Regions from separate parts of the Peribacillus sp. GL_122 genome, predicted to be linked through region 1. Evidence: riboswitches for the same ligand, from Rfam matches in the RefSeq annotation. Region 1 holds a riboswitch; the other holds the start of a gene.
What was found. A riboswitch is a leader RNA that binds a small molecule or an ion and turns the genes downstream of it on or off. The one in region 1 is predicted to bind S-adenosylmethionine.
Positions count from the first base shown of each region.

Region 2: it holds a riboswitch for S-adenosylmethionine, as region 1 does, so the genes downstream of both, AC3ISB_RS02475 (sugar ABC transporter substrate-binding protein) here and AC3ISB_RS05755 (methionine ABC transporter ATP-binding protein) in region 1, are expected to answer to the same signal.

Region 1 is NZ_CM174415.1:1,195,027-1,210,286, forward strand. It holds gene AC3ISB_RS05750 (methionine ABC transporter permease) at 1-301, opposite strand, end outside; gene AC3ISB_RS05755 (methionine ABC transporter ATP-binding protein) at 288-1,304, opposite strand; SAM riboswitch class I at 1,374-1,478, opposite strand; gene AC3ISB_RS05760 (MBL fold metallo-hydrolase) at 1,773-2,597, shown strand; gene AC3ISB_RS05765 (hypothetical protein) at 2,775-2,963, opposite strand; gene AC3ISB_RS05770 (YheE family protein) at 3,027-3,230, opposite strand; gene AC3ISB_RS05775 (YheC/YheD family endospore coat-associated protein) at 3,294-4,490, opposite strand; gene AC3ISB_RS05780 (YheC/YheD family endospore coat-associated protein) at 4,487-5,854, opposite strand; gene AC3ISB_RS05785 (YheC/YheD family endospore coat-associated protein) at 5,858-6,928, opposite strand; gene AC3ISB_RS05790 (YheC/YheD family endospore coat-associated protein) at 6,946-8,307, opposite strand; gene AC3ISB_RS05795 (hypothetical protein) at 8,527-8,664, shown strand; gene AC3ISB_RS05800 (YlbF/YmcA family competence regulator) at 9,041-9,397, shown strand; gene AC3ISB_RS05805 (Cof-type HAD-IIB family hydrolase) at 9,544-10,410, shown strand; gene AC3ISB_RS05810 (transcriptional regulator SplA domain-containing protein) at 10,526-10,798, shown strand; gene AC3ISB_RS05815 (hypothetical protein) at 10,807-11,094, opposite strand; gene AC3ISB_RS05820 (DinB family protein) at 11,424-11,873, opposite strand; gene AC3ISB_RS05825 (hypothetical protein) at 12,248-12,646, shown strand; gene AC3ISB_RS05830 (HIT family protein) at 12,772-13,257, shown strand; gene AC3ISB_RS05835 (dimethylarginine dimethylaminohydrolase family protein) at 13,330-14,208, opposite strand; gene AC3ISB_RS05840 (hypothetical protein) at 14,416-14,571, opposite strand; gene AC3ISB_RS05845 (long-chain fatty acid--CoA ligase) at 14,806-15,260, shown strand, end outside.
Region 2 is NZ_CM174415.1:503,735-518,994, reverse strand. It holds gene AC3ISB_RS02530 (hypothetical protein) at 1-308, opposite strand, end outside; gene AC3ISB_RS02525 (S1C family serine protease) at 573-1,808, opposite strand; gene AC3ISB_RS02520 (DUF309 domain-containing protein) at 1,999-2,670, opposite strand; gene AC3ISB_RS02515 (hypothetical protein) at 2,860-3,216, shown strand; partial or broken gene AC3ISB_RS02510 (IS3 family transposase) at 3,428-3,529, shown strand; gene hmpA (NO-inducible flavohemoprotein) at 3,600-4,820, opposite strand; gene AC3ISB_RS02500 (ketoacyl-ACP synthase III) at 5,096-6,079, opposite strand; gene AC3ISB_RS02495 (NAD(P)H-dependent oxidoreductase) at 6,399-6,929, shown strand; gene AC3ISB_RS02490 (winged helix-turn-helix transcriptional regulator) at 7,002-7,361, opposite strand; gene AC3ISB_RS02485 (ABC transporter permease) at 7,709-8,713, opposite strand; gene AC3ISB_RS02480 (sugar ABC transporter ATP-binding protein) at 8,715-10,217, opposite strand; gene AC3ISB_RS02475 (sugar ABC transporter substrate-binding protein) at 10,275-11,387, opposite strand; SAM riboswitch class I at 11,504-11,609, opposite strand; gene AC3ISB_RS02470 (GTPase domain-containing protein) at 11,705-14,446, opposite strand; gene AC3ISB_RS02465 (hypothetical protein) at 14,941-15,114, opposite strand.

The DNA.
Region 1 (15,260 bases):
GGGATACAGAAGCCGCTCTTGGCCCTATCGTCGATCCAGTTAGAAGATCCGTTAAAGGAAGAAGGGCGACCAAGAGAATGATGAACGGGATTGAACGTACAATATTGACTGCGAATCCTAGAGATCGATTCACGATGCTATTCTCAAAAAATAAATTCCTTGTTGTCGTAAACAGCAATACTCCAAGCGGTAAACCGATCAGCAGGGCTACTGCAAGGGAAACGCCGACCATATAAATCGTTTCAAGAAAGGCTTTATTAAGATCAGGTAAAATATTGACGATGGAATCAAGCAGTGACATGTTTTAACACCTCCACAGAACTGGAACGATTTTTTATATATTGCAATGCCGAATGAATTTGAGCGGCATCGCCTAATAACTCGATGATTAAAATGCCTAAAGGGACATCCTGGATATACTCAATTTTACCGTGTAAAATATTACCCTTTACTGAATGGGATTGGAGAGTATCCGAAAGGATCGACTCACCGGCGGTTTGCCCTTCGAATTGAATTTTAATGATCGTACCTTTACTTTCTTCAATCAAGTGCGGAGGGAGTTCGAAATCCAGAACACTGCTAATGAATTGCTTCGTTAACTCCTGCTTAGGCTGTGAAAATATTTCATAAACGGAACCTTCTTCAATTACACGGCCATCCTGCATGACGGCGACACGGTGGCATAGTTCTTTGACCACTTCCATTTCATGTGTAATCAACACGATGGTGATGCCAATCTTACTGCTTATCTTTTTCAATAATTGTAAAATCGCTTTTGTAGTTGTTGGATCAAGGGCTGAAGTCGCTTCATCACATAATAGTACAGTGGGGTCATTTGCTAAGGCACGGGCTATGCCTACCCGTTGCTTCTGTCCACCGCTAAGCTGCGCCGGATAGACATCTTTCTTATCGCTGAGCCCTACGATTTCCAACAATTCCAATACACGTAACCTGATGGCATCCTTCGATCGATGCGCGGCCTTTAAGGCGAAAGCGACATTTTCATAAACGGTTTTTGAACTGACCAGTGAAAAGTGTTGGAATATCATTCCGATTTTTTGGCGTTGTTTACGAAGCTCTTTACTTGATAAAGAGGTTAAATCAATGCCGTCGATGATGATATTTCCACCTGTCGGACGTTCAAGCAAATTCAAGCAGCGGAGTAATGAGCTTTTTCCAGCTCCACTGTAGCCGACAATTCCATACACTTCTCCAGTTTGAATGGTTAAAGATACGTTATCCACTCCGATAACTCGGTTTTTCTTCGAGACGTATTCCTTTCGGACTGAACGGATTTCAATCATGAGCTTTCCCCCCTTAAACATTAAAAAACTGCCTCTATCATTCAGAAAGAGGCAGCGAAATTATATCTCGTCTTATCTTTCAGAATGCAATCATTCTGCAGGAAGTGGCACCATTCCTTAAGGGCGGTTGCCGGACATCGCAGGGCCTGATCCCTCCGTCACTCTTGATAAGTAAATTATTATTTTAGAATATTTCAAGTTTTTTAATATAATCTATATTATTTGTAAAATTCGACAATGTCAATCGTTTCTGAAATTTTGGGATGATTTTTTGTTATTAAAATTTAGTAAGGTCCGTTAAAATGATTCGTGAAAAAAGGGCTATTATGCAATAATCCAGCATTTACGTCCAGGTTAATTATTCCAAAATTTCCTTGTCAAAAAGGTGAAGTGGTAATACATTTATTATAGTAAAGTTAAAAAAAGGAAGATGAAACTATGTTTGTGTAATGATGGGGAGGCAATTGAATGTTAGAGATTAACACGATAAATGATGTGGTTTGTGTGAACGGTACTCCCGGCGGGAACAAATCGGGGATGAGTGTTTATGTCTTTTTAACGGATGGTCTATTGATAGATACTGGCGCACAGATTTTATTGGAAGAGCTTATTCCATTCTATGAGTCCGCAGACTTCGACTCAGTGGCCCTGACTCACTATCATGAAGACCATACCGGGGGCGCTGCATGGATACAGGAACATAAAAAGGTCCCGCTTTTCATTCACCCGATGTCGGTTGAGGTTTGTGCAAAGGATGCTGTATATCCTGAATATCGTAAAATTTTCTGGGGAAAGAGAGACGCCTTTAAAGCTGAGCCGGTAGGGAAGGCCATTCATTCCCGCACCCAAACGTGGGAGCCGATTTTTACCCCTGGTCATGCAAAGGACCATATGGTGTATTTGAATCACAATAGTGGCATGCTCTTTTCAGGAGACCTTTTCGTAACACCAAAAACAAAGCTTGTCTTACGGGAAGAGTCTGTCCCGGTCATCATCGATTCCATAAAAAGATTACTTCAATATGACTTTGGGGAAGTGTTTTGCTGCCATGCTGGGCATGTCCCTGATGGGAAGGATATGTTTCGGAAAAAGCTGGATTATTTGGAAAACCTCCAAGGTGAAATTTTACGCTTGCATTCTCAAGGGCTGACCGTTCATGAAATCCAGCAGGTCGTTTTACCGAATCGCTATCCCCTTATCGAGATATCTGGGCATGAATGGGATTCAGAGCATATCGTTACATCGATATTAAAAGAAAATATTTTGAGTGCCAGGAATAATGGAAATATTTGAATGTTATCCGTTTAACTGTCTGGGTTTTCTAATTGTCACTCAAACAACTTCCATCCAGGAAGTTGTTTGAGTGATTACTTATAAAAGACGGACTTTTTATAGGGGGAATGCAGTGCAAGCGGGAGATGAACGGGATAAGTAATAAAGGAGAGCTCTCCATAAGAGAGCCCACATAATTTATTTATTTTCGTTGGGATCTGTTTCATCATAAAAATCATGTGCTTCTTCGATGTTCTGAAGGTTTGCGACTTCATACACATTTCCGCCCGCCATTCCTTCATTGATGATACGGTCGATATCCAGGTAAACGGAGTCCTTGCCATTATATTCGGTATCCTTCAAAAATGTCATTTTTTCTTTATCCAAAATTAATCCCTCCTAGCCTTTTCTTTAGTTTAGGCAAAGGAGTTTTTTTTATTCTGTTTAGGTTCATTCATATACATGGAAGATCATTAAATCATGTATCATGCTTTTGAGTTTGGTTTCATCTGTTTCGGAAGGCGGGTTGGCTGTCCACTCGATGGATCCATCTTTATGATACAAGGCTTGGACTGCCTGCTTGTTGAAATAAAAGGAAATTCTCCATCCTGGCAGATTCTTATGCAATGGTGCCCATTGAAAATGAGTGATCATATGTATTACCTCCATATATACAGTTTCTCATTTAATTATAATGGAAAACGGCAGCTGGAGGTGTTATTTTATTGTCAGGTTGGGAAAAGTTAATTCAATAAAAAGATTTTTTAAATGCAAAAGCCTGTTTGTTTCAATTTCCACCTCATCGAATTGCATGGGCTTTGAGTTCACTTCATATATGAAGAGTGAGCCCGATTCGTCTTCCCCTATATCAATGGAAAACTCTCCGAGAAACCCGATTTTTTTCGATAGTATCTCTCCGCATTTTTGGGCGATATTCGCTAATTTTAGATTCAGGCTTCTTGATTGCAGGTCTTGATAAGGAAAAAGCTTACCACCTCGGGGAGTGTGGGTGGTGATTTCCTGAGTTTGTGACATCCTTACCGCTTTACCGGTCACTTTATAAAAACCTTTTTCATAATGGACGAGAATCCGGTAATCATAACGATGTCCAAAAAGTTTTTTTGGTCTGATCGCCTGTTGAGCAAGATAGCTCCTTTTTAATAAATCCCCTTTTTTTGTTTCCCAGAATGATGCGAAATCCGGGAAGGACTCACTATGCTTTAAGCTATTGAACAATAGTGTATCATCATCATTTTTGATTATGGTATAAATGCCCTTCCCTTGGCTTCCTTTGCAGGGTTTAAGGTATATATGCCTGTAGGTCTCCAGGAAAGCATAAAGGCAATCGCTGTTCCGTAAGACCGTTGTGGGTGGAAGGTGATTTGTGAGGAATCCATCTTCATTTAATGCTTCGAACATCACATATTTATCTATAAAACAGGGGTTGAATAGATTCATTCGGTAATCTTTAAAGTGTGTGATAAGATGTTGGAATTCCTCTGACGCCTCATAGCTCCTCGAGGGGATACGGTTATAGACGATGTCAGGGAAGGGTACTTTACATTCGATCCACTTGTTTGAAATGGAGGAAAAAACATACCCCCTCAACGAATCGGGATGAAGGGCATTTCCTGTGAATACATACGCTAATATTCCATGTTTTAATAAATATAATGATAGGTCCCGAAAAAGGGTCAGGTTTCCTCCCAAACCTGATTCCTTTTTGGGATTGGAAACAGTTAAAATTCCGACGGCAAGCATCCGGTTACCCGGAAATATCGTGATTGGAATTAGGGGTTGATTTGAATGGTCCTTTTTATAGCTGATTTCCTCTTCGGCAGAGCCGGCGAAAAGTTCAGCATTCTCATGATTGTGGTACCAATTTTCAGTGGGGATATCGTAAAAAATGTTCATCGCGGCACACTGATTGATTTCGTAATCGTTTGTTCCGTAAGATAAATGGCATAATCAAGGCTTAGCTTTCTGGTCAGCAATTCGAAATCCTTGAGTTTTGGATGGGCGAATATGGAACGTCCAGGTTTGGAATTGGCTTCAAACATCCAAACCTGCCCTTTTTTATCCAATCCAAAATCAAATCCTATTTCTGCAATGATGCCGTCCAAGTTCTTTTCTATACTGTCACTTAAAATCAGCGCGGCTTCCGATAGCTTTCGTTCGACTTCTTTCGCCTCATCGTCATCTCCAAACAGTTCGGCAACCGTTTTGATGACACCCCCGCTTTTAATATGGGTCGTGACGCTGCCGGCGCCGGCGATTTTTGCGGCGATCGCGGTTACCTGCCATTTTCCATTACTGTCCTTGTTCGTATGGACCCGGAAATCCACTGGACGTTTTTCAAATCGAATTAATGGGATGCCCTGCTGCACGATAAGATTCTCAAGCGGTCGGTCGTGAAAAATATGTTTAACGATGGATTCCAATGTGGGGAATTTTTGTAGTTTATTTTCTTTTGCTTCATTTGTATAGCGACAATAGTAAACATCCTCGTGCTTATCATAAAGAATTTGGTGAATCCCTAGACCGAGGCTGCCGTGAATGGGCTTTATATAAACTTGCCGGTAATGGGAAAGAAGGGTTTCCACCACGGACATGGATTGAAATGGATACGTTTCCGGCAAATAAGGCAGTGCCCGCTCATCTGCGCATAGCCTTTCATTTACATCCCATTTATTGAAAAATCCTGGATTATACCATGGTATGGTATATTTTTTTTGAAATTTTTGCTTCACTTCTTTAGGTCCATCGCGGTTTTCCGTCAACCGATTTGGGAGACGGTCATAGATGACATTAGGAAAAGGAAATTCATCAATATGCCAGTAATCGTTATCAAACACATAGCCTTTGATTGTCTCCTCATCCCAATTGATTACATTCTCTCCAAAAACAAAGGGGATACAGCCTGTTGTCCTGCTAAGCGAAAGTAGCTTTGCGAAAAATTCCGATCTCTCCCCTAATGGTTTGTTTGAAAGGCCAGTGAAGCCTGAGGAAAATATTCCGACAAGCGGTCCGATATGGATGCTCTTGCCGTAAATGAATAAATGAAGGGGAATATCGGTATGATCGAATATTAGGGATTCCGCAAGACTTTCCGATAGGACGATTGACTGATTGACGGCTGGGTTTTGTTTGACGATGGCAGGACATGAATGCCGTCCGAAATAAATTAATTCAATCTCTGCCAAATCTCCAAGCTCTGAAGGGTAGTAGAGAACATTGCCAGGGATAGCGGCAATTTCGGCAGGATAAGTCTTTCTCACTTTCTATTCACCTGCTTTCTGAAGATGTTCGGATAAATACTGGCTATATTGAAACGGTGCGCGATGAATATCTTTCATGGTCTCCGGCTGTAGTGCCTGAATGATTTTCCTTCCGGGCTTCGAGTTAATGTCCATGATCCATAATTGGCCTTTTTTATCGATGCCTAGATCAATCCCCAATTCGAATAATCTTTCAAAGACAGCTTCGGTTTCTACGGGCAGGGTGCGAAGGATATGCTGAATCTTTTGTTCTACAGCAATCGAAATCGTTTCCGGGTTTCTTTTGTTGAAAGTCTCTAATGGAATGGCTTCCCCGCCTGTGGCAAGATTTGAAGTAATTCCATCTTTTTGTCCTGTACGAATTCCGCGGCCCCGTTCCATCCATTGATTCTTCTCGTTTTTTTGAAGGAAAATCCGTAAATCGAATGGCTCGTTATTTTGGTTGCAAAGTTCCAAATATGGCTGGCAAAGGTAACGGTATCGATTTAATAAATGCTGCAGCCATTTGTTAAGCTGAGATTTGGAGGAGAATGGGCGGTCATATTTGGTGCCCTTTTTCGTCATGGATACCAAAGTGCCGTCTTCGGTTTTTGAAAGGAGATAGATTCCTGTACCGCCTGCACCGAATTCAGGTTTGATGATGATTTTATCCAGGCGTTCCAAATGACCGGTAATATCTTCAGGTGTCGTCACTTGTACGGTCTCAGGAAAAAATGCCTGCAGGTGTGGATGGTTTTTTAGGATTTGGTACACTTCCCACTTACCAGGAAGGCCCAGCCCTAAGAAATTCGAGTTATCCTTTAACCAATCGATTTTGTGTCGCGTTTCCGTTGATTCACGAACTAATCCGTGAAAACAGCGATCATATACAAAATCAGGTAAATCAAAAGATGTGGCAATCCAAGTTTCATTCTCGGCATCAAAACGCTCGCCACGCACTTTTTTCAGATTCATATCAATATTTTCAGGTGAGAATTTACAAACTTTCATATTAAATGATTTCGCGGTTTTGGCTATTTCGGTGAAGTAGTTGTTTTCATGTGTATCCGACGCGGCCATTAATCCTATTAACACGAGCTAGCAACTCCTTTTTATGGATGGTTTTCGCGGTTAAGGGCAAGCATGAAATCTATGATGGATTTTACTGATGGACGAAAGGTTTCATAGTTGCCTTGAAATTTTTTCGAAGGTTTTGAATTCACTTCGATGATCCATGGATGTGTATCGGTATCCAGTGCTAAATCGATCCCTAGCTCACCGAATGAATCATCATGGTTTTCGACCAAGGCCTGGGCAGTATTTTTAGACAGCCGTACGAGCTTTTGATATATGCGGCTGGCGTCCTGAAGGTCAAATGCCTCCTTTAGAAAATCCGGCCCATTTTTCATCAATCCGCCTTGTGCAAGATTGGAAACGATTGTACCAGGGTCCCCAATCCGGGCAACCATTGATGAAACTTTCCATTCAAGCTGATCGTTCCGGTGAAGAAGTATGCGGAAATCAACTTTTCTCTGATCGATTTCGAATAGGGAAATCCCTTTTTGAAGAATGAAGGATCGTTTTCTGGACAATCTTTTTAACGTTTCATACAACTTTTCATCCGTATCAGCAAAATGTACATTCTGGAGATGTCCGGATTGCTCGATTTTCCATTTTCCAGCTACTTGCGTTAATCTGCAAATATTCCTGCCTTGGCTGCCTGCTGAAGGTTTAAAGTAGATTACCGAATGCCTATCTATAAAAGTCAAGAAAGATTCCTTTTCGTTAAAAAGGATCGTCTCTGGCAAATTTGGCAACAGCTCATCTTCTAAGATTAGCAGCTCATGTACATGATGTTTGGAGAGGAACCTTCCATTGAACATCGGTATCGACCGTTCCCCCAGTTCAGTTTTAAACAGGTTGAAAGAATGCGATTCCTCAAGTTTGCGCGAATGTATCCGGTTATAAATTACATCAGGAATGGGGAGGGGAAAGGTTTGCCAGCCATTTTGTCCAGGCAGGTAGCCTTCCACAACCCCATCTTGAAGAGACTGCAGTTTTACTAAATAGAAGGGGATGCCCTGCTGATTACAATATGATTTCATTTCCTGATAAAATTTTTCCATCTCGCCGAATGTCCCGTCTTGCAACGGGGTCTGGTTCATGAGTGAAGCGAAGAATGGGCCTATTTTAATTGACCTTCCTTCCGCATGGTATGAGACGGAGATTGGATTGGAAAAAACGGGTAAGGATAAAATTTGGTTCATATCATATGAAAGTTTCAATGTAGGCTGGGATGACGGGAATGGCTGGACAAGTACCGGGACGGAACGGCATCCAGCAATGATCGTTAAGGGTTCTCCAAATTGAAGGCCCCATTCCTCAAATAGTTTTTCTTCGATAAGCAGTAGCGCCTTCTTTCTAGTCTCTGCGGAATTTACCGTAATGAAAACTTTCTGATGGTTAAGGTTCATAATAATTCCCCGTTTGCACTAAGTTTGATATCCTTTTATAAGTAAATGATGGGCAAATGTGGATAACACATTCTATGTTTTTTTTATTAGAAGGTGTCATCAAGCCTTTATTTCAAGCAATAAAAGGAGAAATTTCAAGGGTGAGTATTGGGTGAAGATACTGTTTATGGTCTTTGTAGGTACTGTAATAGGTGCTTCACTAATTAATTAGCTATCAGAATGCTGTTCAGACCTTATAAACCAATCTATTCTTTCGGGAAACAGCTGCCGTTGACACCAGGGTTGATTCCGAAGGGGCTGGATGAGTTAGGCAAACAATTAGGCAAATTGCTAATGATGCCTCTATACAGAATATGAAAATTTTCGTGAAGGCAGAAGTAAAGAAAGCATTGTACATGGAAAAAAGTACTGCACAATTGCTTGATCAATTGGGAATGAAGAGAGCCGGTTCGAGAATTGATGCCAATTTCCCGGACACCATTGTCGAAAAGGGCGTCTCGTCCTTCGTGGAAAAAGGTGCCGAGTACTTAATTTTTCACACAAAACTGTATTTGGAGATATCGTGGAAGAACAGGTTTCGTCATTTACGGTGTCGACTTGAGGAAAGGGGGTAGAATCATCGGTTTATTTCAAGGTTTCGTAACTGTTTTAATAGGATGACGTGTAATTCTCAATCGGATTTGTTATAGTGGAAAAGGTGTATGAATACAATGATTACCGGGAGGGGAAATAAATGAGTAACGTATATGATGCAGCGTATGAAATGGAAAAGGCGATTAGGGCAAGTAATGAATATGCCGATTTGCAACGCTTATATGATCTTGTCAATTCTGATGAAGCAACAAAAGGAATGTTTGAAAACTTCCGTAATCTGCAAATGTCATTGCAGCAAAAGCAAATGATGGGACAGGAGATTTCACCGGAAGAAGTTGAGCAAGCACAAAAGACGGTACAGCTTGTCCAACAAAACCCAACCATTTCACAATTGATGGAAGCTGAACAACGGATGAGCATGGTCATTGCAGACCTCAATAAAATTATCATGAAGCCGCTTGAAGATTTATATGGCTTGCCTGAACAACAGCAATAAGCAGTTGGAGACTCCCTTCTATAATGGTTGGGGGTTTTTTTGTTCCCTGAATGCACCAGTGCAAGGGTCGTGAACCACTATTTGTTCTATTCCCGAAATTTTAGTCATAAATTTGAAAGAGGATATTACAGATGGGGGAGATCAGCATGGTATATCGACTACTTGCGGTCAATATCGACGGGACATTGCTCCAGTCGAATGGCCGTTTAAATAAATCGACTAAAGAAGCAATAGATTATGTTCACCAAAAAGGTGTCCATGTTGCACTTGTGACGTCAAGAAACTATCACTCAGCAAAAAAAGTGGCCAAAGCCCTAAAAATAAATCCAATGATCGTTGCTCAGCAAGGAGCCTTTGTCGGAGCTTCAATAGAAAAGCCGATAATGGTAAAAAGAATATCGGAAGAACTGACTGTAGAGCTCGTGCAAATGCTTGAAAAGACCACGTGCCAAATATTGCTCATTCATGAAAAGTACTCGCTGGGCAATCGGGTGAACCTTCCGGAGAATTTGCTAGGTAAATCGGTTATGTATTTGAATGATCAAAATATTTATGCTCAAAATTATGTCGACGATATCAGTGAAGAGCTTATTGACCAGCCGATGGCCCCGACGAAGATGGATGTAATATTTTCAGAAAAAATTGATCGAAATGATATGTTGAAATTGATAAAGAAAATGTTCCCTGAAGTGGATGTAATATTACATCCGGGACATAAAATGACAATCGTTCCGAAGGGGGTTTCTAAATGGAGTGGTGTATTGTATTTAGCCGACCATTTAGAGGTGAGGAGAACGGAAATCGTCTCGATTGGTGATGGATTGGATGATATGGAGATGATTGCCGGTTCTGGTCTGGGAGTTGCCATGGGCAATGCAGATGAGGAAGTAAGGAAAGTGGCAAAATGGGTGACGCGCTCCAATGATCAAGATGGTGTTGCCTATATGCTGAGGGAATTTTTCCGGAAACAGCATCCAATCGAATTTTTACAAAAGATGAATATGCTTAAGTGAATGGCGGGGCTCCTTCATATAGAAGGGGCCCCAATCAGATAATGCTGCTTGAGAGGCCTGTTTTATTTCATAAATAATTATAAGCTTCTTTCCATAAACTAAAGGAAAATCAGTAATGGAAAGGAAGAATCCAATGGGTGTAATTAATGCAAAAGAAGTGCAAGTCGGTGATGAGGTGTTTGTGATTTATAATAATCCCCATGTTCCCACCGTTTCGAATATAAGGGCAGCGGAAATTGTTCCGCATCCCAAAGACCCCAATGCAGTTGCCTTGTTCCTGAACGATACATTTCATACGATTGAGGATGATGATGCTTTGTTCACTTCGGAAGCCGCAGCGGAAAAAGCATACAGTGATTATATGTATAACCAGGACCAGATGACATGAAGAGGCGTTTACTTCGCTTTTACGGAAAGAGAATGAACAGATGAAAGCCCTCGCTTAAAAAGCGGGGGCTCCTTTTGATTATATTTACGAGTAAAAGCTCGGAATTCACGAGTATTTGGTCGAAACTCACGAGTATTTGGTCGAAACTCACGAGTATTTGGTCGAAACTCACGAGTATTTGGTCGAAACTCACGAGTATTTGGTCGAAACTCACGAGTAACCGCTCGAAGCTCACGAGTAACGCTCGAATTCACGAGTAAAAGCTCGAAATTCACGAGTATTTGCTCGAAACTCACGAGTAAGAGCTCGAACTCACGAGTAACCGCTCGAAACTCACGAGTAACCGCTCGAAACTTACGAGTAAAAGCTCGAAACTCACGAGTAAAAGCTCGAAATTCACGAGTAACCGCTCGAAACTCACGAGTAACCGCTCGAATTCACGAGTAACCGCTCGAAATTCACGAGTAACCGCTCGAAACTCACGAGTAACCGCTCGAAACTCACGTGTAAACGCGCCCATACTTACATATAAGAAGCCATTAGTGTTAAAACAGGATATTTGACTGGTAAATTAAAAAACTGCCACACATTTTTTCAAGAAAACAGAGTGACAGTTATGGCTTAATCAGTTATTGGATTGTATAAAGAGTTTCATTGCGTGAATTTGTCCAATATGATTGGTTTCGTGGAGCACTACAAAATTAATGAATTCCCCCACTGTTTCCATTCCGTTGAAAGGCTGTGCTGTCTTTTCTGTCAATCTTTCTTCCGGAATTTCAAGAAGTCGATCAAGTTGCTCATGCAGCTGTTGCTTTAATAATTCAACGGTAGGTACGTCCCCGTTCCAGTCCGCTGGTTTTGAACCATATCCGAATAGTTGGCTGTAATTCGCTGGCAATTCACTGTTGGATTTCAATAAAAAATTTTCGGCTGCAGTAAGGACATGTCCAAGGTGCCAATGGATTGTATTATTAAAACCTTCAGGCTGTACATCCATAAACTCTGGATTGATTCCCTCGATTTCTTTTAAAAGATTACTGCGCATGACCGTTAGCTGATTTTTTACATAATTCATTTTACATTCCCCTTTCAATCTTGTTTTTCTAAACGCTATCTCATGAAATTATAGCAAGGATAATTCAATATTATCAAATTTTAGGTAAGTCTTTTCACAAAGGAAAGGATTATCAATTCTTAATTTCTTTTTAAGGGCTTTAATTGTCAGATGATAATCGGAATAAATGCAATTGAAGCGAGTAGCTCTGTTTGGTTTGGTTGAATGCCGGACATATGCCCAAGAGATGCAGGGTTCATGAACTCTTAAGCTAAAAGCTTGAGGGGTTTTTTGCTGTTAATTAATTGACAAACATTCCTATTACTCTTTTGTGTGGACTAGTATAATGAAATATATTGGATAATTAATCCATCAGGGTATAAAGGAGATGACATATGATGAAAAGGAAACAGCTGCTAGTTGCACTTGGCCTATTATCAATAACGTTAGCTTCAGGTTGTACAACAAAGCAAGAACATATTTCCGTCCAAAAATATGAAGGTAAAAACTACAAATTTGAAGCATATAAAGAAAAGATAGAAATGGGGAAAACAGAAAAAACAAAAGAAATAGTAAAGAATGCTGATTGGGAACAATTCGCATTGGAGAAGGATCATCCTAAGGCGGACTTCATCTTTTATTTTAATGATGAAAAAAGCGAAGGTAAAATAGCTGTATATTATGTTTGGGTTAATACTGATGAAAATATTGTAGAATTGACGAAGGATGAACATAGCCAGTATGCACAGTTAAATAGAAAGGATTCTGAAACTATATTAAGACTTCTGCATTAATGAAAAGGAGGAGAAAGGCAAGACCTGTACTTTCAAAAACCTCCAGACAAGCATTTTATTATTGAATTTAATTCACATGTGACCGAGTAGCCAGCTTTTTATGGGGTAATCTTTTGGAGGGGCTTATGAGGGAAATTACTTTATTTAATGGAAAAATGGTGGAAGTTGAATGTTTAAGCTGTGCTTTAACAAGTGGGGAAGTAGAAGCAGAGGGTGGTGTAATAGTCGAATCTGAATATTTTCATGCTCACCAAGACGTTGCATACCCCATTGAAGGTTTAGTGATTTTAGCATCTAAACGCCATATTAAGTGCTTTGATGAATTAAATGAACGAGAAAAGGTTGATTACATAAACTTATTAACCAGGATTAGAAAAGCTCAAAGGGAAGTATTGGGGGTAAAACACGTTTATTATTTTTACAATGAGGATACTTCCCACCATTTTCATACTTGGATGGTCCCTCGATATGGATGGATGTACGAGTTTGGACGTTCGGTGGAATCAGTTAGACCGGTTTTGCTGCATGCAAGAAACAGCTTGAATGATGTTGAAAATTTAAAAACTGTAATGGATGGAATCGAGGCATTAAAAAAAGAATTAAACCGATAATCCTTCCTGTTCAATGTTTAAAAAAGGAGAAAGAAACCGGACTTCCATACAAGTCCGGTTTCTTTCATCTGCTCAGGCTGAATCAGTCTTCTTATTCGTTGTCCTCAATAGTGGCATGGTGCAACAACGGAAAGAGCCACCGGACTTGATGATTTCGCTTATATCGACTTCAATGACTTCGTATCCACGTTCACGAAGCTGACGATTTACCTGTTTATTACATGGTAGACTGAATAATTTTTTATTCCCAATTGAAAGCACGTTGGTTCCTAATGTGAATTGTTCTTCTTTAGTCACTTCAATCATGTCATAACGTGAAGCTAATATATCCATCTCTTTTTTTGTAAAGGACTCCGGAAAAATAAGCGCCTCTGTCGGTGATATGATATTGAAAACACAATCTAAATGAAGGAATGTTTCAATGAAAGGAATCGCGATGACATCGTATTCCGGTAATAGGGTTTGAAGATGCTTGACGGATGTTTCATCCGTTCTTTCACTGATTCCAATATAGATGGTCTTTCCGTCAATAAGGACATCCCCGCCCTCAATATGATTTTTGAGGAGGTTGAAATATGAAATACCATTCGTTTCGAGCCAGGATTTCAATATTTGTTCTTCACCCTGCCTGATACCTGTTGCCAATTCAGCAACGTATACGGTATTGCCAAGAGTAAAACCGATATCCCTCGTGAAAACTTGTTCTGGATATGTAAATTGTGGCGGAAGTTTTATGACTTCAATCCCTTCATGTTCAAGAGCCTTTATAAATTGGGCATGCTGCTTAAAGGCAAGTTTCTGATCGATATTTTCTTCTTGAAACTCTTTTTGTGTTTCGTTAATGATCTCCCGGATTTCCATATAACGTGGTTCACAGACGATCACCCGTGATAGCTTTGAATATTCACTCGCGCAATAAGCTTCCAGTTCTTCGTTTATTTTGTTTACCATAAATGAGCTCCCTCTAAATATAATTGTATCTTTACTATTTCCTCTTTTTTCTAGAAAGAAACATAAAAAATATACCATCGAACTGCACCGCTAAATTTGAATGGTTTAAAAATAACTTCTCAGATTACGCTCCTAAGAAATGATTCCGTTATATACCGGTTTGATCCTTTCAAATCGAAGAAAGCGAGATTGCCTACAGTTTTTTATTTAAAAAACGTTCCAGTTGATTTCAGAAATCCGCTCCCTTTCCGCCGACTGCCTGCCAAGCCTCATCAAAGTAAACGTCTCCGGGGTCTCGTCTAGCCAGTTTTTCGGCAGGAGTGTCGCAAATTTCTTCAATCCAATGAGGGTTTCATAAAACAATAAAAACCCATAAAGAGCGAGATTGCCTGCAGTTTTTTATTTAAAAAACGTTCCAGTCGTTTCAGAAATCCGCTCCCTTTCCGAATCCCCTCTTTGTCGTCAAACTGATTTAAAAATTTCATCTAGATAAAGCCTGATTCAAAATAATCGTAAATGGCATCTAGGGAAAAAGGATTATTTTTTTTCTGGTCGAATATATAATGAGGATGCTTTTAATATAAGGGGGAGATTGTAATGATGGATACTCCATTGATCATGACTCAAATCATTGAGAGAGCTGAAAAATATTTTCCGAAGAAAGAGGTAGTTTCGCGTACGGATGGTGGAATTCACACATTTACATATGCTGAGATTGCTGAGCGTACAAGAAGGCTGACCAGTAATCTTGAAAAATTCGGTATTCAAACAGGTGACCGTATTGGAACACTTGCCTGGAACCATCATCGGCATTTAGAAGCTTATTTTGCGATTCCTTGTCATGGTGCTGTCCTACATACAATCAATATGCGTCTGTCTCCTCAACATGTTTCTTATATCGTCAATAGTGCGGAGGATCGATTATTATTGATAGACCCGGATGTCATCCCCCTTTTGGAAGCAATTAAAGATGAGTTAACGACAGTGGAAGGTTATATCATAATGACGGATAAAGATGAGCTGCCTGAAACGACCCTTTCACCTATTTATCA
Region 2 (15,260 bases), 690 kb from region 1:
CTGAATTCTGTACTTCTTTTTGTTTGAGTGTTAGCCTTTGACTTCATTTTTATGATTTTAGTCGTTTCCGGTACAATTCTTTCACCTTTATGTGTTTTCATTACCATTTCTTCTGTCAGGACAAAAAATATACCAACTAGAAAAATTGCAGCTGCGCTTAGTGTGATGGCGATTCCAACGGCGGTAAATATATAATCTTTATTGTAATCGCTTACAAAGAAACTTAAAGCAAAAATAATAATTCCGATTACACAACCTGTGCCCGATACCCATTTCACTGCATCTAACATCTTCTGATTAGCTTCCATAATTTCATCCCCTTTCTTTCTATTTTATGACATTTCACAAATTTGTCAAATCTTTTCTATATTTTAACATATTCACAATGAAAACCTTGACAAATAGAACGTGCTACTATTAGCTTTTAGGTATTCAAGACTATATGAAAAATCTGCAAAACAGTGCAAATACACTACCTACTTTTTCCTATATTAACCTTTTCTATACTACTAAAAACTTCTCGACTTCCAATTAAAAGCCCCCTGATGATTAATCAGGGGGCTAACTACTTTCTATGGTTTTTGCAAGGTTAACGTTACCGTTTTCTCTTCAGTACCCCGATATACTTTAACCTTTACTTTATCGCCGATTTTCTTATCTGTATATAAGTACTTCCTTAATGCAGCGGCTGTATTTATTTTCGTTCCATCAATTTCAACGATGATATCCTGTTGCTTAAGCCCTCCATTCGCCGCAGCCGATCCCGCTTCTATACTCGTCACCATTACACCGGACTTTACGGCTTCAGGAACATTTTGAATGTAATATTGCGGCAGTTCTTCCATACTGGCCAAGCTGACTCCTAAATATGGACGCGTGATTTTTCCATTTTCAATCAGCTCCGTAACAATCGGAATCACATCATTGCTTGGTATGGCAAACCCTAAGCCTTCCACACCGTTTTCGGAAATCTTCAAGCTGTTTATGCCAATCACTTCCCCAGCGGTGTTGATCAAAGCACCGCCGCTATTGCCAGGGTTGATCGCTGCATCTGTTTGAAGGACATCAAGTTCCCACTCCCCATCCGAGGTATCGACTGAAATGGAGCGTCCGGTCGCACTGACGATCCCTTGTGTAACCGATCGTGAAAAATCAAGTCCAAGTGGGTTGCCAATTGCCAATACTTCTTCACCTGGACGCATGCTATCAGAATTACCGAATTTAATTCCCTCCGGTGCTTTCGAAGCATCAATTGTCAAAACCGCTAAATCCGTCAAAGCATCCGCGCCGACAACCGCTGCTGTTGCCTTTTGTCCATCATACAATGAAATTTCGACTTCCTTAGCTCCTTCAATAACATGATTGTTCGTGATGATATAGGCTTTCCCATTAGCTTTTTTATATATGACCCCTGAGCCAGTGCCGCTCTCAACCGTTTCGCTCTCCGTGCTTTGCTGCTGGTACGGGTTCTGGTTTTGCATCTCCTGTAAATTCACGACCCCTACAATTGATTTGGATGCTGATTCGACCATCTCTGCCCTATCATTTGAATCCGTACTTGTCGATAACTTTTCCGCCGTGACATTTTTATCCTTTTCAACACTTTCCGTTTGCTGTACACCTGCCGTTTCTGTTGCCTCATTCACTGAACTTTTCCCTTGATCTATAAAATCCCCGCCAAATAGAAATACAGACGATGTAACCATAGAAGCAACCGCTCCGGAAACAAGACTGGTTATCCAAAGAGATTTACCCTTTTTCCGTTCTGCCTTGACTCTGACTTGCTCATCACCATTATAATTCTCCATCTTTACCCCTCCTAGGATTGTCCTTTACTTGGCTCAATCATAAACAGTAAATATTAAAAAATTCTTAAGAAAATAAAGAATAAGGTGACCTTTTTAAAAAAATTAAAATTTTATCGAATCCTGTTACTTTGCCGCACCACAAAATAAAAAGGCCTCTACAGGGGCCTTTAATCCGAACATTCAGTTATCCTTACATGACTTCATAAACTTCTTTAGTCTTCTTATTCACGCCATACCAGCCCCAAGTGGTTTTATGGCCACTTTTCTGACTAGGTTCATCCACCTCGAAAACATGAAAAATGTAATCTCCCTTTTCGGAATCATGATCATGTTCGATATGCAAATTCGGGAAATTTTCCATGTCCACATAATCCTTCACAAGCTTCTCCGCCTGAGATTTACTTAATGTACTGACCGAATCCTTGCTTCCTTTGCCTTTTGTTTCCGTTGCCGCCTTATCTTCTACTTTGGATCCGTCCTCAGTTGCTTCCTCCACCGGTTCGTCATTCCCCTCTACAGTTTCTATCGTGGCGGAGTTTGATACCAGGTGCATTTCCCCCCCCTTTGAAACCATTTGTTTACCTTCCCGGTATTTTGCTTTATATGCGGTTGCTTTTTCAAAATCGCTTTTGGCCGAACCAAAATCCTGTTCGTCGTAATTCTTCATCCCACTTGCCAGAAAACCTGAAAGATCCATTAACTCCCTTGCTTCCGGTGTTTTTGCTTCTTTATAAGCTAATTCAAATGCCTCATGGGCTTCTAAATAATTTTCCTCATTCAACTGACTTTTCCCTAAATCCATATTGGAATCATAATTCCTTGTTACGCAGCCTGAAGCAATCAACACAAAAAAAATAACCATGATTGACCTCTTCACTATGTCACCCCTCACTTTTCCATAATATTCTGTAAATCCATCTTAAACCATTTGATAAGAAATCCGATACCTCTATTTCCTATCTTTTTCATTAAGGAAATGTTTACGTTCATGATTAACTTTTTACAAATAGTGGTACAGAATAGATAAACGCTTGAAAGGATGATGTGCAGAATGATGCAGGAAAAACAGACCTACCATGTCGATTTGGTCAGCGGCGACGTACTCGGACAAAAACTTGAAGAGAATCCAAGCTTCACTATACACGCAACTGATGAGGAACTTGCAGAATTGAAACAATGCTTGGAGGAACACCGGACAGATGACCTGGAGGCATATGCCCGTTCACATGTGCCCTACCTTCTCTATCATCATGACCGGGCAAATGATAAATACGATGCAGCCATGAAAAGACTTTATGCCCTCATTTATAAATTAGGGGATGAAACGGCACGAAACCATATTGAAGAAATCGGCATATTGAAAGATAACAAATTCGAGGGAAAAGAAGAAGTGCAAAAGTTCAAATAACAAATAGGAACAGAACCTAAAATCAAAGGTTCTGTTCTTTTATGATCAAGTTCAATCAAATAGCCTTCCTCCCCCCCCCAATATAAGGAAAAAGATTCCATTTTGTGATTCATTATACAGTTTTATACGCAGGTTCCTTTCAATCTACATATTTATCTTTCAAATAGTCTGAACCTACACCACCAATAACCATCAAAGCTAATGGTAAAAACTAGAAGAATATTTCCATTACTACAATCATCAACGAATCAAGATAAAATTAAAAGGCATGAGCCCGGTAGATTACCGGGTTCATGCCCTCAAGGCTGCATAATTAAATAATGTGCCTAACTTTTTGGGTTCACTTCAATGAAAGATCCTTTTTATTCACAAATTTAGTTTACTTATTTTTCTCCTAAAATAGCGAGTGGACTAAATACTTCATAATGAATATGGTCTTTCGATACACTCCATTTATTCAGGGACTCATTGATTGCTTCCATAAAAGGAATAGGTCCGCAGAAATAAAAATTAGCTTCTTTTGATGGAACGATAGATTGCAGGAAGTCTAAACCCACGTATCCTTCTTTATCAAAATGTCCAGAGGTTCGATCGGCTTCTGTTGGTGCACCATAGACTGCATATGATTTTATATGTTGGTGTTCATTCACTATTTGTTGCAGATGATCTTTAAAAGCATGTGTTTGACTATTGCTTGTTGCATGGATAAACGTAACCTGACGTTGTGGTTGCTTTTCTATAATGGTATTTAACATGCTAAGCAAAGGTGTAATTCCAATACCCCCACTAATTAGAACAACGGGTAAATCAGTGTTATCCAGTTCGAAGTCACCTGCAGGAGCAGAAAATTGCAGCATATCTCCAACTTGCAGCTGTTTATGCAAATAGTTAGATACAATTCCAGATGGAGCATCTCCATGGGCATCTTCACGTTTAACACTAATTCGGTAGTAATCTTTACCAGGTGAATCTGAAAGACTGTAATGGCGTATGTGCGTATATTTCTCGCCAGGAATTTCAGCCTTAAGTGTTAAGTATTGCCCAGCATGATAGGAGGCAATGGGGTTTCCGTCTGTAGGCTTTAGATAAAAGGAGGTTACCACATCACTTTCTTTTATCTTTTTATCGATATTGAAACTTCGATATCCTTCCCATCCACCAGGCTGATGTTCTGTTTCCTCATAAAGGTTTTTTTCAATATCAATAAAGGCATCGGCAATATAGCCATAGGCCTTTCCCCATGCCTCTATGATTTCATCTGTGGCTGTGTCACCCAACACATCTTTAACTGCTTGAAGCAACGTTTCACCTACAACCGGATACTGTTCAGGCTTGACCCCTATGGCACGATGTTTCTCAGTAACTCTTTTAATTACCGGTTTTATCGCTTCAAGGTTCATAATATGTTCACCTGCAGCATAGACAGCATATCCCAAGGCCTCCTGTTGAATTCCTCTTTTTTGGTTCGTTTGGTTAAAAAGATTATACAAATCAGGAGCTTTTGAAAATAGTAATTCATAAAATCTCTTTCCTATTGGTTTACTATGTTCCTTGAGAACAGGTGCTGTTGACTGAACGATTTCTATGGTCTTAGCATCAAGCATGTTAAAATTTCCTCCTCAAATTTCAGGGATATATACTTTAAATAGCATTCCCGCTAAATATTGGAGTAAACATGATATTTTGGCCCTTTTCACTTATCACTAACCAACCCAAACTCCTTACTAAAGGCGGGCTTCCGCCCATTTGGAGATTTTGAACTCCCTTAAGATAATTCAAAGACACCATACCTATTAGTACGGTGTCTTTTTGTTATTTTAGTATCCTTGTTAACTTAAACTGACCCTTTATATCAATAAGAACAGTAGCAGAAAAAGTGTTATAGGGTCCAATTGATAAGCAATCCTGCTTGTGCTAACCCACCACCGAAACCATATAATAAAATCTTCTCACCATTATTTAGCTTTCCTTCACTTACTCCTTGATCTAAAGCTAATGGTATTGTTGCTGAAGAAGTATTTCCATATTCCACCAAGCTATATAAAGTACGCTCAATTGGAAAGCCACTTCTATCACATATTGACTCAATCATTCTTAAATTTGCACTATGCGGAACGAACCAATCAACATCATTCAAATGCAAATCAGTATTTTTCATCACAGTTTGCATTCCTTTTGGAACAGTAGTAACAGCCCATTTATAAACCTCACGTCCATTTTGAACAAGATTACCACTATTATTCAAGTCTTCACCATTTATACGTGTCGATAGGTTTGTACTATATAAATTTTTTCCGCCTTCTCCTTCCGAATATAAATGTGAAGAAATAAAACTTGGCTGTTTTTCATCATATTCTACAAGAACTGCTCCTCCACCATCTCCAAATAAAATACAAGTGGCTCGATCTTCATAGTCCATAATTTTAGATAAAGTATCAGCTCCAATAACAAGAACTTTCTTGTTTAAACCAGATGTTACTAATCCATTAGCTACATGCAACCCATAAGTAAATCCTGCACAAGCTGCGTTTAAATCAATAGCTCCAGTATTCTTAATACCTAGCTTTGCTTGGACTAAAGAAGCTACACTCGGAGTGTTAAAATCAGGTGTAAAGGTACAGACAATAATCATATCAACATCTTCGACAGATTTATCATACCGTTCCATTAAATCCTTTACAGCTTTATAACTTATATCACTAGTAAACTCTTCTTCATGTGCAATTCTTCGCTCTTTAATACCAGTACGTTTAACAATCCATTCATCATTGGTTTCAACCATTCTTTCTAAGTCCTTATTTGTTAAGCTTTTTTCTGGAACATAAGAACCTATCGCAGTAATACGTGCTTTGGATTTGAACATAAAATAACCACCTCGTGTTATGAATTGCATCAATTTTATAACTGATATTAATACCTGGTACTAATTATAAAGTAAAAAAAATCTTATGCAACTACCGGTCACTTTAGAACCCAAAGGAAAAGAGCTGAACGACAAAGAACGAGGTCCTTGCTCACCCCCCAGTAAGAAGAAATCCATTCATTCTTTTCTAATCTCTTTAAAGACTTATACCGATTTAACACTCTCCTTTAGGTAAGTACCTATACTAAAAGTGCATACTTACGTACTTGCAGAGTGCACTTTATACTTAAGATAAATAATAATTAAGGAGGAGAAATCTTTGAAAACTCTTGTTATCGTATCACACCCAAGTCTAGAAACATCCGTCATAAATAAGCGATGGGTAGAAGAGCTCAGGAAATATCCGGAAAAGTATACATTACACGAATTGAATAAGGTTTACCCTGACGGATACATTAATGCGGAAAAAGAACAGCAATTAATCGAATCGCATAGTAATCTTGTTTTACAGTTCCCTTTTTATTGGTTTAATTGTCCGCCTCTCCTAAAAAGATGGCTTGACGATGTTTTTACATATGGTTGGGCTTATGGTTCAAATGGAGGCGATAAATTAAAGAATCGCAAAGTTGCTTTAGCTGTATCTGCCGGAATTAACAAAGAAGATTATAGTGAAGAGGGAAGTTATCGCTATACACTTGAACATTTATTATCTCCCTTTGAAACTACCTTCCTATACTGCAATGCAGATTATCGTTCATTCTTTGCGTTTTATGGTGCTGAAAATGAGCCGTCCGCAAGCGAATTGGAAAAAAGCGCACAAGATTATTTGAATTTTGTCGACAACCTTTAATAGGCAGTTCCATTAAAGAAGTATTTCCTTGTTAGGGAAATACTTCTTTTGAATTAATCAAAATAGCTACACCTACGGCTGTACAGACTCCTGAGCTGGCAAGCTGTTTTTTTCTCCCCACTCGCACATCAAATTTAACAATGGAATGAGAGATAGACCACGTTCAGATAATGAATATTCTACTTTTGGGGGTATTTGGGGAAATTCCTTGCGTATGATAAGGCCGTCTGCCTCCAACTCTTTTAACATGATGCTTAGTGTTTTAAAGGAAATGGTACCGATACTTCGCTTCAGCTGATTATGCCGCATAACCTTATTTTCAGACAGCCAATACATTATGATCATTTTATATTTGCCGCCTATTAAGGACAACGTATATCCAAAGCCAGTGTCATTTGGTTTCACGCCAGTCGGAACACAGGTTTCACGCATAAGTTTACACTCTCCTTTAGATAAGTATAGGATATGAATGTTCATACTTTACAATAGATCATTATCAATCTTATTAAAAGGTAAAGTAAGTTCCCTATAAAAATTGACTATTGTGGTCAATGTTTATACTCCAACAATGAGGGAGCAAAAGGTCCTACTGCCCCCATTTTAGCGAAAGTAAAAAGAGTTCATTATTATTAAGTAAAATGATGAAGTTGCGCAAATTTATATCCATGACCCGTCCCTTTTAAAAAAGGAAAGATCCTGTTGCATATCCAACAGGATCTTTATCAATATTCAACAATCCCAATGATAGGTTTCTTGTAGATTAACGTAACGGATTCATTTTAGTGTTTTTGTTTGTAATAGGTTACCGCGAGCGCAAGGGCCAGCACTGTTCCTTTGACGATATCCATCGCATAATACGGAACGGACATCATGATCAAACCATTTTGAAGGATTCCGATCAGGACTGCACCGACAAAGGTTCCAAATGCATTCGGTTTTCCCGCTCCTAAAACGGAGGAACCAATGAAGGCTGCTGCAACGGCATCCATTAAATAGGGGGACCCTGAATTGATTTCCGATGTCATGACCCTTGAAGCTAGGACAATCCCCCCGATTGCAGCTAATAGAGCTGACAGCAGATAGGCAAGGATTTTGTATTTATTGACCGATATCCCGGAAAGTCTCGCCGCTTCCTTATTTCCCCCAATAATGTACATATAACGACCGTGCTTCGTATAAGTCAAAAAGATATGGGTCGCAATCACAATGACTGCCATGATCAGGATTATCCATGGTACCTGGCCAATTTTGGCGAAAAATGGGCTGATCAGTCCTGTTGCGAATGTCCCGTCGGGCATGACCATATTTTGCGAAACCGTTGCCCCTTTTGTATAAGTAAGGGCAATTCCCTGGATAATGAACATGGTAGCCAATGTCATCAGCATGTCGGGAATTCTCAATTTAACGATCATGAATGAATTCAAAGCCCCTACGACAAGTGAGGCGCCGATCGCAGCTAATATGGCGATTAATGTATCCTGCGAAAACCAGACAAACATTGATATGACGATGGCATTGGCCAATGATGCGACGGAGCCGACGGAAAGGTCGAAGCCATCCACGGTCAGGGATATCGTAATGCCAATCGCAATGATGGTCACGATTGAAATGGAACGCAGGATGTTGATCAGATTATTCGTTTGAATGAAAGATGGATTGGACACGGCAAAAATTACAATCAGAATGATAATCGTCAATATTGTGCCGTATTTATAGAAAAAGTCGAATAGTTCCAGCTTTTTCTTCGCTTTCGCTGTCTGTGTAACAGGAATGGGTATGCTCATCCTATTTTCCTCCTGTTGAATAGAATAGTAGTTCTTCTTCATTCGTTTTGCTCGTTTCTAATTCGATGACAGTGCTCCCGTCATATAGCACATATGTCCGGTTGGTAATGCCAATGATTTCGGAAAGCTCGGATGATGCATAAATGATCGCTTTCCCATTCCTTGCAAGCTTTGCAATCAATTCGAATATATCCTTCTTGGCTCCAACATCGACCCCTTTCGTTGGTTCATCGAATATGTATACATCCGCATCGGCCATAAGCCATTTTCCGATGGCAACTTTTTGCTGGTTACCACCTGAAAGGTTTTCGACATTCACTTCTCCTGAAGGAGTTTTAATGCCGAGACTTGCGATCATTTCCTTCGCCTTTTCCTTTTCCGCCTTACGATCCACGAAGCTGAACGTCTTGCAGAATTTGCCGAGACTGGCTGCGGTCAAGTTCGCCGAGACTGATTCCTGAACGAGGACCCCTTCTTTCCTGCGTTCCTCAGGTACAAGTGCCAGACCGCTTTTTACTGCTTCGTGCGGTGATTTCAAAGAAAGCTTTCGACCATTCAGGATTACTTCCCCCGCTTTGATCGAAGTATGACCGAAAAGGGTTTTACAGAGTTCCGTTTTTCCCGCCCCGACTAACCCTGCCAAGCCGATTATCTCGCCTGCTTTAATATTCAGACTGACATCCTTGACTTTCTCGGCATCTGACAATCCGTTCACTTCCAGAATGACGTCTCCGATCGAAGCATTGACTTCTGGAAACTGGTCATCCATGGCTTTACCGAGCATATTCTCTACCACTTCGTTACGGGTTATGTCCTCCTTCTTTCGACAAGTGACACGCTCCCCATTTCTCATGATCGTAATTTCCTCACAGATTTCAAAAATCTCAGGCAGACGATGTGAAATGAAAATGATTCCCACGCCTTTTTGCTTTAATTCATTTACAATTCGAAAAAGTTCTGTCGTCTCCGTATGACTTAACGGAGCAGTTGGCTCATCGAGAATCAGGAATTTGCATTCTGTCGAAACGGCTCTTGCTATCAGGACCATCTGTTTTTCAGCCAAGGTAAGGTCTCTTACCAGCTTTTTCGAAGGGACACGAATTTTCATATCTTCAAGAATATAAGAGGCTTGTTTGTGCAGCTCTTTCCATTGGACCTTCTGTTTTTCCCCCATGTTTTGGACCATATCATTCAACATTACATTTTCCCCAACCGTTAAGTAAGGGATGAGGGCTGTATCCACTTCCTGATAAACAATTTGAATGCCTTGTTCCTGAGCCGCTTTTGGCGAGCGGATATCCCGCCTCACCCCATCAATAAAAATGTCACCTGAATAATGAACATGGGCTCCCGATAAAACTTTCATTAACGTCGATTTCCCTGCTCCGTTTGCACCGACCAATGCGTGGGCTGTCCCTGATTGTACGGAAAAATCAACTTCACTCAGCGCCTTCACCCCCGGAAATTCAATCGAAATCTTCTTCATTTCTAGTTGCGTGCCCATGTCCATTCCCCCTTATTGAACAGACACTCCCTTCTACTTGAAAGAGAGTGTCTCTTTTTACTTTTTATAATGATCCTTCAAAACTTTCATCCAATCTTCTTCAAATTCCGTAGATTCACCCCATCCATCGACAATACCAGACAGATTTGCCATGTTTACCGCTTCTTTTGAAGCTTGGACTTGCTTTTGTGAAATAAGTGAAGCCTCTAAGTCATAGGTTTGCGGCGTATCTTCGCCCGCCAATTTTTTAGCCAATATCCTCATATTAACTGCACCGATCAACTTGGGATCGACTGCTGCCGTGTAGGACCATGAGCTATCTGCCGATTGGATTTCCTGGAGATCTGCGTTAGATACATCAATTCCATATATCTTCACTTCATCTCGGCCCGCTTCTTTAATCGCCCGGGCTGCACCGATGGCAAAGGCATCCCATGTTGCGAAAATGGCATCCAATTTACCTTTAGGGTATTTATTCAGCATTGCGGCTACAGCATTTTGTGTCTGAACCGAAGTATCGGCAGATGCCACTCCGAATCTTTCGACTTCTTTAATCCCAGGATTTTCTTTTAGTTTTTCCTGATAGACTGCATTTCTTCTTACCATTGGTGGGAAACCATCCACCCAAAGATATGCAATTGCCGCTTCACCTTTCTGCTCTTTTATCAGTTTATCAAAAGCCAGTGTTGCCAACGCTTCATCATCCTGTGAAGTTAATGTCACACCATCTATTTTAGATAGATCGCTTATTGAATCGAACGTGACAACGCTTTTACCTGAATCAACCAACTTTTGAACGTCATTCACAGTTGCTGCATCATCACCATGGGAAATGATATAGCCGTCGTAATCTTCCTCCAATGCCTGCGCTATCGCATCATGAAATTTAGCCGTATCACCATTGGCTGTATATGTATCCACTTGGAAACCGAGTGCTTCTCCTTCTTCCTTCGCCCCCGCCAGGTATTGGGCCGTATGATCATCACCGCCAATTTTACGGATCACTTTGATCTTGGCTCCATCCCCATCTGCAAATCTTTCCGGTACATTTTCAAATGATACTTTTTCTTCTTTCTTCGATTCTGTGGAACTCTGCCCAGTAGAGCAACCCGTTAAAAGCAAAGCCGAAGCGATGGCTGAAATAAATATCCCTTTAATAGACCTTCTCATCTTGTTTTCCCTCCATGTTTTCTAATTAGTCTTATCAGTTAAGTCGGTGTAAATCCCAAAATAAAAACCTCTCTAATATAGAGAGGTTTAATCGGCTGTTTTGCAGACTTGTCCCTCTCTTATCTGTCAAAACATTTCTGTTTTGCAGGATTTAGCACCAATTCCTAATGGAACGGTTGCTGGGCATCTTAGGGCCAGTCCCTCCGCCACTCTTGATAAGAGATATATTGTGTTACGTTTTCGTAATTATCACTTTATAGGGATATAGTCGTAAAGTCAATAGATTTTTGAATATTTGAAATGTTCCCCGTTATTTTTTATTTTCTTTGAAGCTGGGCTAGACGCTTTTTCTCGATTTTTTCAAGCCTCTCCAACTGCCTTAATTTCACTTCGAACAAAGTGATCGGGTCACGGTAAACTTCCGGATTTTCTTTCATATGCTCCAATGCAGCCTGGAAGTCTTTTATCTCGGTCTGCGTTTGTTCAATCGTTTTTTGAAGTAAGGCAAATGAACTGCGATAGAAAAGTGCGATGTCCCGATCCAAAGATTTTTCAAACAATCCAAATTGGGTAAGGAAACGTTCCGTGATCATTTCCGCAACATCCAGGTAATCTTCACTTTCCAGATATTTCTTATAACGATTGTACATATTGGCTTTATTTTGCGGTATCGCCCCAAACAGCTTCCCTGCTCCTTTAAGCAGCAATTGTGATGGAGTCCTGCGCAAAAGGATATTAACGTTTTCGATGCGGATACTGCTTGTCATCCGATCGGCATCACGGCGCCAGTCATCCAATACCCTGAAGTCACCTGCAAGCGTAATCCGTTCTTCTTTGTATAATTCATTGAATCCGGCACTCATCTCATCCATAAACTGCTGGCTTTGTGAGAACTCCATTTGGGAACTGGCAATCCAGTCTTGAAGAGAACGGTAATATTGAGGCATGATCTTATCAGAAATGAAGTTTTGAATCCGCTCATTCATTTCTTGGTTTAACTGTACATGGACCTGACTGAAATCACTGCTTTCCGTTAATGATTTAGAGCAATCCCTCAATAATTCAGGAATTTTAGAAGAAAGCTGATTTTTCACTTCATCCTTAAGCAGACGATACGACCTTATGATATTTTCACTTTTTTCTTTTTCCAAATCAGCCAGTTGATTGACCGCCCCATTCAGTTTGACTTCCATCTGTTCATTCCAAGAGATGGAATGCTCGCATTTCCGCTCATTGGCTGCCCGTTTTTCTAACAGATAAGATAAAGTTTTACGAATGAATGCAAGGATTTTTTCAGATCTTCTTTCCTTCCAATTATCCTCTTGATAATTCGATTGAAGGAAGGCTGAAAGGTCCTTCAATTGCTGCTTGCTATCATACAGTTTGGAGAAAGCGAATACTTTCGCATTCGGGAAATATGCATTCACTTTATCCCATGTTTCGTCTTCCATCCGGACTGCCACCTGATCACTGTATATCGTATCCATTTTATTTAACAAGAAATGAATCGGCAGTTTCGGAGCCATCATTTGAATTTCCAATAACAGATCCCGTTCACTGCCGGTGAAAGGCGCCCGGGCGTCAAGAACGAACATCAGTCCATCACTGCCATGTAAATAGCCTTGGAAATCTGATTCCACGCTTTTTTCCCCATTGAACCCCGGTGTATCCAATAATCGCAGACCATTATTTCTTAGGTAGTCACTTATGATTGTCACATCAACAATAGTCCCGCGCTGGCGGCGTGTTTCATCCAATTCAGTTAGCTCCATGACAACCTTTCTATCTGTATCGGTAATTTCAAGGATTTCCAAATCATCCCCGTCTTTGACACTGACTAATGACGAATGATCTTCAGCGGCAATGCTCTCGCCAACAATTGACTGAATGAAGGATGTCTTGCCATTTCCTGTACTTCCTACAAGAAGAAGATTGAAGTTTTCGGTATCCTTAAGCCCCTCGACCATCCATTTAAGCTTATTGCCAACCATTAAATCATTATCTTCAGCCCACTGGATAATGGAATTGAACAGTTTCTCTCCCGCTTCCAGTCCGCCTCCTATTTTAGGCGATTTCGCCAACAGGCTTTCTGCATCCTGAATGACCAGCGCATTGATCGTATCCGGGAAGATTTCATTCCAGGACAACGCGGATGCCGCCGCAAACAGCGAGAGCTCCCCATCTGCGATTTTGAGCCAGTTTTCCAGTAACCTTGGCACGACAGGACTTAAATCTTTGATTAGGTGCGTTCCTTCTAAAAGACCTGCATATGCATCCCTGTAATAGACGGAAAGCTCATCCCATACATCAGCATGGTTCAATTCGATGGTATCTATCAAGTTATTAATCACTCTTAGCCATTCGAAATAAGAATCCGTATATTTATAATTTTTCCAAAGGGCAACCGTCACCTTTTCGAAACGTTCCTGGTCGAGTGTGTAAAGCGAACCAAGGACAGTTGAAAAATAATCCGGATCAATCGATTGGGCAACACCCTGCTGGATATACGTCTTCAGCACATCGAACCAACCCACTGATTCTGTACGGATACTTTCATTAGCCGCTAATACCACTGCACTGTTCCAATCCTTTTGTTCTTCAAAAAAGGCGCGTGCGATTTCCGTGACATTCGGGTAATCCGGTTGAAACTCGACTGCTTCTTTCACAACTTTGGAAGCCAGGTCATTTCTCGATTCCACTATGTACAGCGAAAAAAGTTGCAAAAGAACCTCTGTTTTCAAGACCGCTTCATCCGTATTGACGGATTTATAGATATCCTCTGCGGTAGAGTACATTTCCAGTTCAAAATAAGCATCAGCGATGTTTTTCTTCGCCCATGAACCAAGTTCCCCTTCTATGTTCTCCCATTTAAAAATGGCTGCTTCATAGTCATGATGCTGAAAATATACTTCTCCTTGAGCAAATCGAATTGCAGTTAAATCCGCTCTTTCCTTTTTTTGTTCCACGAGAAACATTTCACCCAAAGCTTGAATCGGGTGCTTCCTTGTATCCTCAATCATCGTTTCATAATATTTTTTTCCGATCAGCCGTTCGTCCATCTTTATTCCCCCGATATATTTCATATTTTCAATTAAAGGATAATCACTGATTCTATAAGCCTTCTAATAGACCTAACTTCAATCTATTGGTTCCTTTAGTTAAAAAATCATTTACAAAACCTTAAAATATTATTTTAGCAAAACAATATGGTAACAACATGTCACCACTCTTACAATTTTAAAACAGAAACAATTGGAACTGTAATGTTTTTAATAAAGAGATACATAAATGTCATTTCCATATTCGAGAAAAAATGTTTTTCCCAGTTTTACCACATATCAGATAGAGCTGGGCGAACCATTCTTTATACCTCTAAATTACCAGAAGCCCAGCCCTTCAACTACCTATAACGGTAAAAAAGCAAAATCACCCTGCCTCGTCCATTACTATATCCCCATTTTTCCGTTCATATAAAAAAGCAGTACCCTCATTCATAAAAGGTAACTGCTCTCTGATAAGCTCCGAACAGTCGTTGTCCTTTGACAAATTAGGATTATACCCCTGTACGCTTACGTTGGTTATTCGGCTTTTTGGTCAACTGGCTTTTAAGCTGTTTCGTTTTCTTCACAACGCCTGTTTCCAGTTTATCTTTACTTGATCCTGCTTGCTTTTGAGCCAGTTTTTGTTTGACTGCATCCGCCAGGCTTAATTTTTTATTTTCAGACATACTGTTGTCTCCTTTAGTGTTCTGCCTTCTATTATAATATAGTTGCGATTAGAAAGATAATAGGGAGTAATATCCTATTCTTCTTGAAAATATCCTCTGGATATAGGAAGTTTCGCCAACGAGGGACTAATTTCCTGCTCCTTTAA